Regions from separate parts of the Streptosporangium fragile genome, predicted to be linked through region 2. Evidence: predicted binding sites of a transcription regulator. Region 2 holds the regulator's gene; the other holds the start of a gene.
What was found. The regulator HrcA, encoded in region 2, represses chaperone genes, less so after heat shock. The targets are predictions, from matches to a motif close to TTGGCACTCTCNNNNNGAGAGTGCCAA.

Region 1: a site for HrcA is predicted at 2,454-2,480, ahead of groES (co-chaperone GroES). Genes of this name have one in related genera too.

The regions. Positions count from the first base shown of each region.
Region 1 is NZ_BAAAVI010000014.1:7,412-11,827, forward strand. It holds gene ABD841_RS11570 (sigma-70 family RNA polymerase sigma factor) at 1-30, opposite strand, end outside; gene groL (chaperonin GroEL) at 336-1,961, opposite strand; gene groES (co-chaperone GroES) at 2,053-2,364, opposite strand; gene ABD841_RS11585 (Uma2 family endonuclease) at 2,664-3,344, shown strand; gene ABD841_RS11590 (class I SAM-dependent methyltransferase) at 3,364-4,416, shown strand, end outside.
Region 2 is NZ_BAAAVI010000006.1:115,082-119,497, forward strand. It holds gene ABD841_RS06130 (DUF3097 domain-containing protein) at 1-305, opposite strand, end outside; gene ABD841_RS06135 (hypothetical protein) at 363-1,127, opposite strand; gene hrcA (heat-inducible transcriptional repressor HrcA) at 1,311-2,324, shown strand; gene dnaJ (molecular chaperone DnaJ) at 2,339-3,478, shown strand; gene ABD841_RS06150 (16S rRNA (uracil(1498)-N(3))-methyltransferase) at 3,539-4,270, shown strand.

The DNA of each region.
Region 1 (4,416 bases), on a different contig from region 2:
GGCGACGCATCCCTCGGTCACGTTAGGCATGATGCCCGCCTTGATAGTGCCTGTCGTCATAGCAAACGGCTACGGATTGGTCACATTGAGGCGGAGATAACGGGGGGTAATCAGGTGACGACCGTAACGGCTGCGGTATGTGCGAATATTTCATTCGATTGCTAAATACGTCGGCTATTCGTTAGAACGACGTTTGGCCTTCCGCGCGCCGCGCGATGACGCTTTGGTACCGCTTTCGGTTTACCGCAAAACGCGGACGGCTCGCGTCCGCGGTCTCGAAACGCGAACGGCTCGCGCCTCCCGGGGAGACGCGAGCCGTGCGGGACCGCTGGGGATCAGTGGCCGTGGCCGTGACCGTGGCCGTGGCCACCGGCGGCGGCCGGGGCCTCCTCCTCGGGCTTGTCCACCACGAGGGCCTCGGTCGTCAGCAGCATGCCGGCGATGGAGGCCGCGTTCTGGACGGCCGAGCGGGTGACCTTGACCGGGTCGATGACGCCCTGGGCGACCAGGTCGCCGTACTCGCCGGTCGCGGCGTTGAGGCCGTGGCCGACGGACAGCTCCGAGACCTTGGCCGTCACGACGTAGCCCTCCAGACCGGCGTTCTCGGCGATCCAGCGGGCGGGCTCGACGAGCGCCCTGCGGACCACGGAGACACCGGTCGCCTCGTCGCCGGACAGGCCCAGGTCGTCGAGGACCTTGGAGACGTGGACGAGCGCGGAGCCACCACCGGAGACGATGCCCTCCTCGATCGCCGCGCGGGTCGCCGAGATCGCGTCCTCAAGGCGGTGCTTCTTCTCCTTGAGCTCGACCTCGGTGGCCGCGCCGACCTTCAGCACGCAGACGCCGCCGGAGAGCTTGGCCAGGCGCTCCTGCAGCTTCTCGCGGTCCCAGTCGGAGTCGGACTGCTCGATCGCGAGCTTGATCTCCTTGACCCGGTCGGCGATCGCCTGGGCGTCGCCGGCACCGTCCACGATGGTGGTGGCGTCCTTGGTGATGGCGACGCGGCGGGCGGTGCCCAGCACCTCCAGGCCGACGTGCTCCAGCTTGAGGCCGACCTCCTCGCTGACGACCTGGCCGCCGGTGAGGATGGCGATGTCCTGCAGCATGGCCTTGCGGCGGTCACCGAAGCCCGGCGCCTTGACGGCGACGGAGGTGAAGGTGCCGCGGATCTTGTTGGTGACCAGGACCGCGAGCGCCTCGCCCTCGACGTCCTCGGCGATGACCAGCAGCGGCTTCTTGGTCTGCGCGACCTTCTCCAGCAGCGGCAGGAAGTCGGCCACGGAGGAGATCTTGTTCTGGTTGATCAGGATGTAGGGGTCCTCCAGGACCGCCTCCATGCGCTCCTGGTCGGTCACCATGTAGGGCGACAGGTAACCCTTGTCGAACTGGAGGCCCTCGGTGAACTCCAGCTCCAGGCCCATGCTGTTGGACTCCTCGACGGTGATGACACCGTCCTTGCCCACCTTGTCGAACGCCTCGGCGATCAGCTCACCGATCTTGGCGTCCTGGGCCGAGATCGTCGCGACGTTCGCGATCTCCTTCTTGTCCTCGACCGGGCGGGCCGACTCGATCAGCTTGTCGCTGACGGCCTTGGCCGCGAGGTCGATCCCGCGCTTGAGCGAGAGCGGCTGGGCGCCGGCGGCGACGTTGCGCAGGCCCTCGCGGACCATCGCCTGGGCCAGGACGGTCGCCGTGGTGGTGCCGTCACCGGCGATGTCGTTGGTCTTGGTCGCGACTTCCTTGGCCAGCTGCGCGCCGAGGTTCTCGTACCGGCCCTCCAGCTCGACCTCGCGGGCGATGGTGACACCGTCGTTGGTGATGGTCGGCGCGCCGAACTTCTTGTCGATGACGACGTTGCGGCCCCGCGGGCCGAGCGTCACCTTGACGGCGTCGGCGAGGGCGTTAACGCCGCGCTCGAGGGCTCGGCGCGCGTCCTCCTCGAACGACAGGATCTTCGCCATGACAATCCTCTCTGTAAGTACGTCAGCGCATCAAAGCCCCGGGCGCTCGCGCGACCCGGGGCTCGATACGTCATCTTCGGTGAAGCGAGAACTACTTCTCGATGATGGCGAGCACGTCACGGGCGGAGAGCACGAGGTACTCCTCGCCGCCGTACTTCACCTCGGTGCCGCCGTACTTGCTGTAGAGGACGACGTCGCCCTCCTTGACGTCGAGCGGGATGCGCTTCTCGCCGTCCTCGTCCCAGTTGCCCGGACCCACCGCGAGGACCTTGCCCTCCTGCGGCTTCTCCTTGGCGGTGTCCGGGATGACCAGGCCGGAAGCCGTGGTCTGCTCGGCCTCAAGCGGCTGGACCACGATGCGGTCGCCGAGCGGCTTAACGGGAACCTTGGTGGCGGTCGTCACGTCGGACCTCCCCTTCAGATTTGAATGATCTAGAAGAGGCGACCAGCGGTCTGCCGTCGCGGGTGTCAGACCTGACCTCGTCGCATGGATTGGCACTCTCACTGGGAGAGTGCCAATACGGAACAGTATGCAAGGTGGCCTTGACAGTCAACACGAGCCACCCCTTCTGCGCTTCAGGCGAACGTCAAGCCCCACTCGAACCATCCGCACCGTCCGGTGGCGTACCGGGGACAGGCATCGCAGGATGGGGGAACATGCACATGGAGGGGACAACCGAGCAGCGACGGGAATGTGACCGAATGGCTACTCACGGTGAGCGCGACGACACTACGGTGAGCGATGTGACCAGCACGCTCAGCGAGAAGGCGAGCGCTCCGGGAGAGGCCCGCGACCCGCTCGCGAACTGGCCCCTCCCTCCCCCGGGAGGGTGGACGGCCGACGACCTCGACCGGCTTCCCACCGACGGCCCCAACGACGAGCTGGACCTGTTCAAGCACGCCGAACTCGTCGACGGAGCCCTCATCCTCATGTCCCCCCAGAGACGTTTCCACGAGTACGTCCTGTACGGCCTGCGAACCGCCCTCAACGAGCAGGCGCCCGACGACCTCAAGGCGGTGATGCAGATGGACGTCACCCTCGGCCCGAGGCAGCGCCCGTGCCCGGACGTCGTGGTGGTCGGCCGGGAAGCGGCGAAGGACCGGTCCCGTACCTCCTACGCGCCCGACGAGGTCCACCTGGTGATCGAGGTGGTCTCCCCCGAGTCGGAGTTCCGCGACCGCCAGGTGAAGCCGAGGCGCTACGCCGAGGCCGGCATCCGGCACTTCTGGCTGGTGGAGAACAACGCGGACGAGCCGGTCGTCCACGTGTACCAGCTCGATCCCGTCACCCGCTCCTACGTTCCGACCGGCATCCACCGCGACCGCCTCAAGGTCGCCGATCCGTTCCCTGTCGACATCGACCTCACCGAGCTGCCCGACTGAGGCGGTAGCGTCGGGGGGTGTGAACCTCGACGCGTTCAAGGAGCTGCTGACCCCGCTCGGCCAGGAGGCCCTGGACGCCGCGGCGCAGGTCGCCGGGGACGACCCGGTCGTGGCGGTGACGCGGTTGAGGCGTCGCTACGACGCCGGGCTGGTTTCGGCGGCGCTCACCCAGGCCGGGCTCAGACGGCGCGCGAGGGAGAAGTTCGGCGCGGACGCCGACCTGATGTACTTCACCCCGGCGGGCCTGGAACAGGCCACCCGCCGCGAGGTCGCCGACCACCGGGCGCGGCGTGTCCCCGCCGGCTCGCGGGTGGCCGACGTCTGCTGCGGCATCGGCGGGGACCTGCTGGCTCTGGCCAGGGCCGGATGCACCGTCGAGGCCGTCGACGCCGACCCGCTCACCGCGGCGGTCGCCCGGGCCAACGCCGAGGCCCTGGGGCTGGGCGACCGGGTCTCGGTCCGCGCGGCCGACGCCTCGTCGCTCGATCCGGCCGCCTTCGACGTGCTGTTCGCCGACCCGGCGCGCCGCACGGCGCGGGGCAGGACGTTCGACCCGATGGCCTACTCGCCGCCCTGGCCCGCCGTGCTGGAGATGGTGGCCGGGGCGGAGGCGGCCTGCCTGAAGGTCGCCCCCGGGATCCCCTACGAGTTCGTCCCCGCCGGGGCGGAGGCGGAGTGGGTCTCGCACCGGGGCGACGTCAAGGAGGCCGTGATCTGGTGCGGTTCGCTGGCGGGCGGGGTGGAGCGCAGGGCCACGATCCTGCCGTCCGGCGCCACGATGACGCCCGACCCGGATCTCGGCGGGGCGGAGACCGGCCCGGTCGGCCGGTTCGTCTACGAGCCGGACGGCGCGGCGATCCGCGCCCACCTGGTCGCGGAGGTCGCCGCCGCGGTCGGCGGGCGCCTGCTCGACCCGCGCATCGCCTACATCACCGGCGACACCGCGACGCCGACCCAGTGGGCGTCGCGGTACGAGGTGCACGAGACGCTCCCGTTCTCGCTGAAGCGGCTGCGGGCGGCGCTCCGCGAGCGCGGGGTCGGCAATGTGACGATCAAGAAGCGGGGCTCGGCG
Region 2 (4,416 bases):
GCACGCAGGCCCTCCACCGCGATGGAACCCGAGGCGCTGCGCCGGGGAGCGCGCGGCGCCTCAGGCTGCCGTACGAGCGTGACCACCTTGCCCTCCAGGAGGAACGCGGCCGGGTCCAGCGGGAACACCCGCCGGCGCCCGAACCGGTCCTCCAGGGTGACGGCCTCCTTGTCGCAGGCCACCACGGCGCCGCAGAAGCCTCCCTCGGCATCCTCGACCACCAGGCCGAGCTCCGCGGGAACCTGGGGGATCTTCCCCCTGCGGGGGCGCCGCCAGTCTCCCGCCAGAACGTCACGCTCGTACATCGCCGACCGCCCACCGTCTCGTGTCAGGGATCATGTGGACGGTAGCAAACGCGGTCGTCACCTACCGTACGGTCCGGGCTGTCCCCACTGTCCCGACGCGGCGGCGGCCGCGGCCTGGCGCTTGCGGGCGCCGCTCCGCTTGACCAGCACGACGATCGTCATGATGATCGCCACCAGGAAGAACACCAGGGGGATGCCGAGCCCGGCGGCGACCCCGCCCAGCGCTCCGCTCACCGCCGAGCCGAGGGCGAGCTCCTTGCCCACGCCGAACTTGACGACACTCGCGTCGTCGGCGGTGCAACGGACCTGGTAGTCGCCCGCCTTGTCCACCCCGATCCGCAGGCCCATCTCCCAGACGTCGCCGTTGAGGGTGACGGTCTGGGAGACGGCCGCCTTCTCCAGCCTGGGCGGGGTCTCGCCGCCCTCGATCGCGCACTCGTAGTTGGTCGGGCTGGTGGCGGAGACGTAGAGCGCGGGCTTGTCCGCCGGGTCGAGCTTGACCGTCACGGCCTCGCCGGCGGCGAAGGACTTGGTGGGGGCGGCGTCGGTGATCGCGTCGGCGGCCCCGGCGGCACCGTTGTAGAGGACGAGGACCCCGACGCCGATGCTGAGGAACGCGACGAGCCAGGAACCGAAGATCCAACCGAGGCTGGGCTTGACCTTCGTCTTGGCCGGTGTTCCCTGCGGGGGCCCGTAGTTGGGGGTGGGGTAACCGTAGGACGGACTGCCCTGTTGGTACTGCTGGCCGTACGGCTGCTGGGATGCGCCGTAACCGGGTCCCTGCGGGGGGCCACCCGGAGAAGATCCGAAATTATTAGACATACACGAATAGTGCCGGGTGACACTTGGATCGGGATAGCAGTTGACTTGCCAACGACTTGCTCCCGTCATCCGCAGCTCCTGCTTATCGCACCTTCCGGACAGGGGCCGTACACTTGGCACTCGGGAACACAGAGTGCCAAGCCTCGTGTTTCCCGTTTGGACGCAGGCAGGGAGGTGACCACGTTGGTCGACGACCGGAAGCTCGCCGTGCTGCGCGCCATCGTCGAGGACTACGTGTCCACCAATGAGCCGGTGGGGTCCAAGGCTCTCACCGAGCGGCACAACCTGGGTGTGTCGCCGGCGACCATCCGCAACGACATGGCGGTGCTGGAGGAGCAGGGCTACATCGCCCAGCCCCACACCAGCGCGGGCCGGGTGCCCACGGACAAGGGCTACCGGCTCTTCGTCGACAGGCTTTCGCAGGTGAAGCCGTTGTCGGCCGCCGAGCGGAGGGCCATCGAGAGCTTCCTCGCCGGCGCGGTGGACATCGACGACGTCGTCACGCGAACGGTCCGGCTGCTGGCCCAGCTCACCCGGCAGGTCGCCGTGGTGCAATACCCCACGATGAGCAACTCGACGGTCCGGCACGTGGAGCTGGTGCCGCTGAGCGAGCGTCGGCTGATGTTCGTGCTCATCACCAACACCGGGCGGGTCGAGCAGCGCGTGGTCGAGCTGGCCGACCTCGTGGACGAGAACCGTGTCGCCCACCTGCGGGCGGTGCTCAACGCCTCACTCGACGGCTGCGGGCTCACCAGCGTCCCCGACAAGGTCGCCGATCTGCCCGGGCGACTGCCCCCCGAGGACCGGCCGCTGGCGACCGCGATCCTCTCGGTGCTGCTGGAGTCGCTGGTGGAGCGGCGCGACGAGAAGATCGTCTTCGCCGGGGCGGCCAACCTCGCGGGAGCCGACTTCACCGTCGGGCTCCGTGAGGTCCTCGAGGCGCTGGAAGAGCAGGTCGTGCTCATGCGACTGCTCGGTGAGACCTCCGACCGGTCGGCGGTGACCGTGCGGATCGGTTCGGAGAACCCTTATACCGGCCTTAAGGGCACGTCCATCGTCGCCGCCGGGTACGGTTCGGGGGACAAACAACTGGCCCGGCTCGGTGTGCTGGGCCCGACGCGAATGGACTATCCGGTCACGATGGGCGCGGTGCGCGCGGTGGCACGCTACGTCAGCCAGATCCTGGCTGCATCCTAAGAGGTCAACGAACAGTGGCTAAGAGCGACTACTACGGCACCCTCGGGGTGCGCCGCGACGCCAGTCCGGAAGAGATCAAGAAGGCGTACCGCCGCCTGGCGCGCGAGCTGCACCCCGACGTCAACCCCGATCCCGAGACGCAGGAGCGCTTCAAGGAGATCACGCAGGCCTACGAGGTCCTGTCCGACTCCAGCAAGCGCCAGATGTACGACATGGGGGCCGACCCGTTCTCCCCGGGCGGGGGCGGTGCAGGCGGGTTCGGCGCGGGCTTCCCGTTCAGCGACATCATGGACGCCTTCTTCGGGGCCGCGGGCGCCGGCGGTGGGCGCGGCCCGCGCTCCCGCGCCCGCCGCGGTCGCAACGCCACCATCCGGGTCGAGCTCGACCTGCGCGAGGCGGCCTTCGGCACCACACGAGAGCTGGTCGTCGACACGGCCGTGGTCTGCGAGGTCTGTTCGGGCGCCGGAGCCGCGCCCGGCACCCACCCCGACACCTGTGACATGTGCCACGGCCGCGGTGAGGTCTCCCAGGTCACCCGCTCCTTCCTCGGCCAGGTCATGACCTCCCGGCCGTGTCCCCAGTGCGGGGGCTTCGGCTCGATCATCCGCCACCCCTGCCAGGAGTGCTCCGGCGACGGCCGGGTCCGCACCCGCCGGACGATCAAGGTCCGCATCCCGGCCGGTGTGGAGGACGGCACCCACATCCAGCTCGCCGGTGAGGGCGAGGTCGGGCCGGGCGGCGGCCCTCCCGGAGACCTGTTCCTGGAGATCGTCGAGCGCCCGCACGAGATCTTCGAGCGTCGCGGCGACGACCTGCACTGCACCGTGCAGATCCCGATGACCGCGGCCGCGCTCGGCACCATGCTGACCATGGAGACGCTCGACGGCGCCGAGGAGCTGGATATCCGTCCCGGCACGCAGTCGGGCCAGACGATCCCGCTCTACGGCCGGGGCGTGCAGCGCCTGAACGAGACCGGCCGCGGCGACCTGATGATCCACGTCAACGTGGAGACCCCGGCCCGCCTCGACCCGGCCCAGGAGGAACTGCTGCGGGAGCTCGCCAGGCTCCGCGGCGAGGAGCGGCCGCCCGGCAAGTTCGCCCCCGGCCAGCAGGGCTTCTTCTCCCGCCTGCGGGACGCCTTCAATGGCCGCTGACGGCGCCGGTTCCCGTTTCGCCGACGGTGCCGGTTCCCGTCCCGCCGGGCCCGGCGGCCGATGACCGTCCCGGTCTTCCTGGCCGACCCCGCAGACCTGGCCCGCCCGGAGTTCACCTTCGGCGGGCCCGAGGGCCGTCACGCGGCGGCCGTACGCCGGCTCCGGGCCGGGGAGCGGCTCGACCTGACGGACGGCGCGGGCACCGTGGCCGAGTGCGTCGTGCTCGACGCGGGCAAGGACTCGCTCCGGGTCGAGGTGCTGCGCCGCTACGACGTGCCGGTGCCCAGCCCTCGCCTGGTCGTCGTCCAGGGCCTGCCCAAGGGCGACCGGGGCGAGCTGGCCGTGGAGATGATGACCGAGGCCGGGGTCGATGTGATCGTCCCCTGGGCGGCGGCCAGGTGCGTCACCCAGTGGAAGGGTGAGCGGGGCGCCAGGTCGCTGGCCCGCTGGCGCTCCACGGCGCGCGAGGCGGGCAAGCAGGCGCGCCGCTTTCACCTGCCGGAGGTGGCCGAGCTCGCCACGACCGCGACGGTCGCCAAGCTGCTGTCGGCGGCGGCGCTCGGCATCGTCCTGCACGAGGAGGCTTCCGGCCCCCTCTCCACCCTGCCGCTTCCCGGAGAGGGCGACATCGTCGTGGTGGTCGGCCCCGAAGGCGGGGTCGCCGAGGAGGAGATCGCCGCGTTCCGCGCGGCGGAGGCGGTGCCGGCGTTGCTCGGGCCGACGGTGCTGCGCACCTCGACGGCCGGAGTCGCCGCGGCCGCCATCGTGCAGGCGCGCACGGGCCGCTGGTGAAACGCGGACGGACCGGGTTCGGAGCGGACCGGGCCCGCGACCCGTACCTTCCGGGCACGCGCGTGCGGCCGCCTTTCACCGCGGCAGCCGGTGTCCGCCCCCGGCGCGTGCGCGCGGGCGGCGTCCGGTGACCCGAGGGGACGGGC